2 regions of the Clostridium saccharoperbutylacetonicum N1-4(HMT) genome follow, and region 2 is predicted to be linked to the other one. Evidence: riboswitches for the same ligand, from Rfam matches in the RefSeq annotation. Region 2 holds a riboswitch; the other holds the start of a gene.

Region 1 (3,177 bases), 1.4 Mb from region 2:
AATATTTTTCTATCCCATCTAAAGAGGTTGGAAGAAGTTCTTCGTAATCTTGAATATTAAATTGATTTCCAAACTGTTTATGTACAGTATAATATCCTGTTAACTTCACATTTTGGCCTTCTTTTAAAAAAGGAACTGTTCCTACTGCGCTAATTAGATTATTATCACTTCTAATTTTACACACCACATATCCAGTATCTTCACTTTTAAAAACTATACTTTCAACAAAACCTTTTAGAACTTCCATAAAATCTCTCCAAATCTTTAATTTGTATTATTCAAAACACTAATAACAGACAATAACTTAGTTTAAAACCTTATTTGCATTTCTTAATTATACCATAAATATCAATATTTCAATCAATAATATACTTTCCTACTTTAAGTGAATAATTAATTATTCATGATTAATTTTTAGTCAACCATATCAAAAAGTAAAAAAGGCTACCTCTAGCACTCAGAGATAGCCTTCTTACTATATTTATTAAAGATATTTCTTTATTTCATCTACTTTGTTTAATTGTTCCCAAGGTAAGTTAAGATCATTTCTTCCAAAGTGACCATAAGCAGCTGTTTGCTTATAAATAGGTCTTCTTAAGTCAAGATCTCTGATTATAGCTCCTGGTCTTAAATCAAATACTTTTTCTACTATTTCAACAATTTTTTCTTCGCTTACTTTTCCTGTTCCAAAAGTTTCTACTTCTATTGAAACTGGTTTAGCAACACCAATAGCATATGCCACTTGAATTTCTAATTTGTCAGCAACACCTGCTGCTACTAAATTTTTTGCTACCCATCTTGCAGCATAAGCAGCTGATCTATCTACCTTTGTTGGATCTTTTCCTGAGAAAGCACCACCACCATGTCTTCCATATCCACCATATGTGTCTACTATTATTTTTCTTCCAGTCAATCCAGAATCACCTTGTGGTCCACCAACAACAAATCTTCCTGTTGGATTAATGAAATATCTAGTCTCAGAATCTAATAATTCAGCTGGAACAACTGCATCAATAACATATTTCTTAAGATCTTCTTGAATTTGTTCTAAAGAAATCTTTTCATCATGTTGAGTTGATATAACAATAGTATCAATTCTCTTTGGTTGATTATCTTCATATTCAACTGTAACTTGGGTCTTACCATCTGGTCTTAAATATTCTAATGTTTTATCTTTTCTTACTTCTGTAAGTCTTCTTGATAGCTTATGAGCCATATATATTGGAAGAGGCATATAGTCTTCTGTTTCATTAGTTGCAAAACCAAACATCATTCCTTGGTCTCCAGCTCCAACAGCTTCAACTTCATCCTTTTCACCTTTCTTAGATTCAAAAGCTTCGTCTACACCCATTGCAATATCAGCTGATTGTTCATCTATTGATGTAAGTACTGAACAAGTATCACAGTCAAAACCAAATTTGGCTCTATCATACCCTATTCCTCTTACTGTTTCTCTAACAACTTTTGGGATATCAACATAACAATTTGTTGTTATTTCTCCCATTACCATAACCATACCAGTAGTTGTACATGTTTCACAAGCAACTCTAGCATTTGGATCTTTTTCTAATATAGAATCCAAGATAGCGTCTGATATTTGATCACACATTTTATCTGGATGTCCTTCTGTAACTGATTCTGAAGTAAATAATCTTCTCATTTAACTCTCTCCTTAATTTTATTTTTTAATATTAGACTAGTATTTAAGTGTGCACAAACTTAAATATAAAAAAAAGCTCTTCGATAAGAAGAGCATGATTTCAACAATCACTTATTCTTATCTTGTAGAAATCATCCTACAGGAATTGGCACCTTATATAATACAGGTTGCCGGGTTTCATCGGGCCCTTTCCCTCCACCTCTCTTGATAAGAGTTTCTATTTAATTTTCATATATTATACTACCATAAAAGAAATTATTAGTCAATATTCGTAGATAAATTCTATATATAGAGAATAGAGAAATTTTATATAAAAAAAGAATAAACATAGTAGTTTATTCTTTTGGTGGAGGAAGATGGATTCGAACCATCGAAACGTAACGTAACAGATTTACAGTCTGCCCCCTTTGGCCACTCGGGAATTCCTCCATATTTAATTTTAATAATACAACTCAATTTTACTATAATTATATTATTGGAGCTGGCAATAGGAATCGAACCTACAACCTGCTGATTACAAGTCAGCTGCTCTACCGTTGAGCCATGCCAGCGTATTCAGTTAACAATTACAGTTCACAGTTGAGTCTATGGTTAACAGTTAAGCTTTTCAATTAAAAGCTAACAATTTGTGGTTTAAAATAACAATTGATTTAACAGCTATTATCTTTTAAATGGTGGGCACAACAGGGCTCGAACCTGTGACCCCCTGCTTGTAAGGCAGGTGCTCTCCCAGCTGAGCTATGCGCCCATTTATTGGTGGAGGAAGATGGATTCGAACCATCGAAACGAAACGTAACAGATTTACAGTCTGCCCCCTTTGGCCACTCGGGAATTCCTCCATATTTAATTTTAATAATACAACTCAATTTTACTATAATTATATTATTGGAGCTGGCAATAGGAATCGAACCTACAACCTGCTGATTACAAGTCAGCTGCTCTACCGTTGAGCCATGCCAGCATATTCAGTTTACAGTTAATAATTACAGTTCACAGTTGACTCTATAGTTAACAGTTAAGCTTTTCAATTAAAAGCTAACAATTTGTGGTTTAAAATAACAATTGATTTAACAGCTATTATCTTTTAAATGGTGGGCACAACAGGGCTCGAACCTGTGACCCCCTGCTTGTAAGGCAGGTGCTCTCCCAGCTGAGCTATGCGCCCATTTATTGGTGGAGGAAGATGGATTCGAACCATCGAAACGAAACGTAACAGATTTACAGTCTGCCCCCTTTGGCCACTCGGGAATTCCTCCTTATTCTGTTTTCACAGCAGTTGCTTGACAATCAATCAACAATGACTAGTATATCTGCAAATTGTATTTATTTCAACTCTTATAATCATGCATTTGCAGAAATTAAGCCCAACTTACTCCATATTTCTGCAATATACTTCATTTTAATATACTAATCTAAATTATTTTTTCTTTTTAATTATTTTATTTATATTATCAATATCTATATACTTAGAACTTATCTCTTCTATCTTTTTATAATCTTCTATCAATAATCTCTTT
Region 2 (3,177 bases):
GATCACTAAAATGAGATAATATTTTTATAGGAGATTATCATGCTATTCATGATAATCTCCTAATCTTTTATTATTAATTATACATTTATTCTCCAAAAGCTTGTGATAAATCATAGATTATATCATCAATATGTTCTGTTCCTATTGAAAGACGAATTGTATTTGGTTTTATTCCTGATTCTTTTAACTCAGTTTCATTCATTTGCGAATGAGTAGTGCTAGCTGGATGGATTACTAACGATTTAACATCAGCTACATTTGCAAGTAAAGAGAATATTTCTAACTTATCAATAAAGTCTTGTGCTTCCTTTGCACCACCTTTAATTTCAAATGTAAATATAGACCCTGCTCCATTTGGAAAGTATTTATTGTATAGCGCATTATCTGGACTTTCAGGTAATGATGGATGATTAACACTTTCAACCTTTGGATGATTTTTTAAGAAATCTACCACTTTTAAAGCATTTTCAACATGACGTTCAACTCTAAGTGAAAGAGTTTCTAGTCCTTGTAATAATAAGAATGAATTAAATGGACTTATGCATGCTCCTGTATCTCTTAATATAACCGCACGAATCCTAGTTACATATGCAGCTGGTCCAACAGCTTCGGCAAATTTAATTCCATGATAGCTTGGATCAGCTTCACTTAGTTGTGGGAATTTCCCTGATCCTATCCAATCGAATTTTCCTGAATCTACAATTATTCCTCCAAGAGAGGTTCCATGTCCACCTATGAATTTTGTAGCTGAATGAACAACAATATCAGCTCCATGTTCAATTGGTCTAAATAAATATGGTGTTCCAAAGGTGTTATCTACTATTAGTGGAATTTTATGCTTATGTGCAATTTCTGCAAGAGCATCTACATCTATAATATTAGAATTTGGATTTCCAAGTGATTCTATAAAAATGGCCTTTGTATTTTCTTGAATTGCATTTTCAAAATTTGACAAGTCTGATGGGTCTACAAAAGTTGTTGTCACCCCATTGTTTGGGAATGTATGTGCTAGCAAATTATATGATCCGCCATATATAGTGTTTTCAGAAACTATATGATCCCCTGCTTTAGTTATATTTTGAAAAGCATATGTTATTGCTGCTGCCCCTGATGCTACTGCAAGTCCTGCTACTCCACCTTCTAAAGCTGCAACACGTTTTTCAAAAACATCTTGTGTAGAATTTGTTAAACGTCCATATATGTTACCTGCATCTGCTAATCCAAATCTTGCAGCTGCATGTGCTGAATTCTTAAATACATATGACGTTGTTTGATAAATTGGTACTGCTCTTGCATCTGTTGCTGGATCTGGTTGTTCTTGTCCAACATGAAGTTGTAATGTTTCAAATTTTAATTTTCTTTCTTGATTACTCATAGTTTTTGCCCCCATTTTATATAAATTTAATAATCCTGAATAATAAAATTTTTCCATCAAAGTTTCCAAGTTTAATTAAAATAATTATGTATTTATATACCAAAAAAGCTACTTTCCGAATAAGAAGGTAGCAGAAAAATTCATATACATTCTTATCTTTCAGATTTAACATCTGCAGGAATTAGCACCTTAAATTTAAAGTATAAAATTCAGGTTGCTAGACATCACAGGGCCAGTCCCTCCGTCTTTCTTGATAAAAAATTTTTAATTTTATTATTCTTAGTTGTTTACTATGATATAAAGTATATCTTCTTTATATCTTCATGTCAATACCATTTTCTAATTATTTTTTACTTTTTATTAATATTTCTTTAATATATACCTGTTATAAATTTTAAAATAGCAATAAATCTCCTTTTATATTATTACTTACCTAATTATAATAACTATAAATAGTTTATTCATTTAAATATACTAGCTCTCCATTAAAATAAGTTCTATTTATATTAATATTCCCTATATCTAAAGGATTGGTCCAAACTATATCCTTATCCAATACTATAAAATCTGCTTTTTTTCCAATTTCCAAACTTCCGATTTCCTTCTCCTTACCTAAAACATAAGCAGCATTTATAGTGAACATTTTTATAGCTTCAACAATTGATATTCTCTCCCTTGGATTTAATCTATACTTCACATCATTCATATTTATAATTTCTGGATATCCAGATGGCAAGAAATCATATAAATTTCTAACTGTTGCACACTCTATAGCCTCCAATGGATTTATCTTTACTGAAGTATTGTCATCAGAAGTTGCTGCTGTGATTACTCCTAAATCAACTAATGATTTAACAGGATATTGCCTATAGGCTCTTTCTTTTCCTATAGCTAATACTTCATTTTTGCTCAAACTCATAGATTTATAAAACCAACATGGCTCTATTATTGTATTAATTTTTAAAGCCTTCATTTTTCTTATATAATACTGTGTTATTAAATCTACATGGATTAATGAATTTCTGAATGTCTTGTTTTGATTATTTATTATTGAATATTCTATTCCATCTATTGCAAACTTACAAGCTAAATCTCCTTTGGCATGAATACAAACATTAAACTCTAATCTATTTGCCATCTTTATTCCTTCTTTAAGCTCATTAATATTCCACAAGAATAAGCCTTGCTTCTCATTACATTTGTCATCAATTAATGTATAAGGTTTAAACAAAAATGCCGTCATATTTTCTATAATTCCATCTGAAAAAAACTTTGCTACTGAAACTAAAAATAATTCTGTACTATATATTATCCTATTTCTTTTAAGTTCATGTAATTGCTCATTTACACTTCTTTTACATAATTCTTTAGGTAAAATTGTCACCCCATATACTATTCTCAATTTAAGTTCTTTCATGTTCTCCAATTTTCCATAAAGCTCTAGAGGCATCTTCACTTCTTTAGTATCAATTAATCCTATAGTTGTTACCCCATGAGAATGTTGCAATTTTTGATACTTTATAAAATTATCTATATAATCTTTATCTTCATATTTACCTATCCAATCAATATTAACTAAGTAAACAGCATTCTCTTTTAATATACCCCACAGTTGATTTTGCTCATCTAATTCTATTCTTCCACCATTTGGAACGTTCGTATTTGGAGTTATTTTAAAATATTCAAACGCCTTACTATTTAGCCATAAAGAATGGCCATCAAATGATCTTAATACTATTGGTTTATCCGTTTCTATTTTATCAAGCCATTTCTTATTAGGTCCTTTAAATACCTCGCTGTAA

The links. Region 2 has a riboswitch for S-adenosylmethionine ahead of CSPA_RS25380 (O-acetylhomoserine aminocarboxypropyltransferase/cysteine synthase family protein). Riboswitches for the same ligand answer to the same signal wherever they lie in the genome.
Region 1: another riboswitch for S-adenosylmethionine. It lies ahead of metK (methionine adenosyltransferase); the one in region 2 lies ahead of CSPA_RS25380 (O-acetylhomoserine aminocarboxypropyltransferase/cysteine synthase family protein).

The regions. Positions count from the first base shown of each region.
Region 1 is NC_020291.1:700,025-703,201, reverse strand. It holds gene recD2 (SF1B family DNA helicase RecD2) at 1-247, opposite strand, end outside; gene metK (methionine adenosyltransferase) at 485-1,660, opposite strand; SAM riboswitch class I at 1,775-1,874, opposite strand; tRNA gene CSPA_RS03140 (tRNA-Tyr) at 2,005-2,089, opposite strand; tRNA gene CSPA_RS03135 (tRNA-Thr) at 2,137-2,211, opposite strand; tRNA gene CSPA_RS03130 (tRNA-Val) at 2,333-2,408, opposite strand; tRNA gene CSPA_RS03125 (tRNA-Tyr) at 2,415-2,499, opposite strand; tRNA gene CSPA_RS03120 (tRNA-Thr) at 2,547-2,621, opposite strand; tRNA gene CSPA_RS03115 (tRNA-Val) at 2,750-2,825, opposite strand; tRNA gene CSPA_RS03110 (tRNA-Tyr) at 2,832-2,916, opposite strand; gene CSPA_RS03105 (hypothetical protein) at 3,078-3,177, opposite strand, start outside.
Region 2 is NC_020291.1:5,781,619-5,784,795, forward strand. It holds gene CSPA_RS25375 (response regulator transcription factor) at 1-9, shown strand, start outside; gene CSPA_RS25380 (O-acetylhomoserine aminocarboxypropyltransferase/cysteine synthase family protein) at 86-1,375, opposite strand; SAM riboswitch class I at 1,525-1,635, opposite strand; gene CSPA_RS25385 (amidohydrolase) at 1,833-3,177, opposite strand, start outside.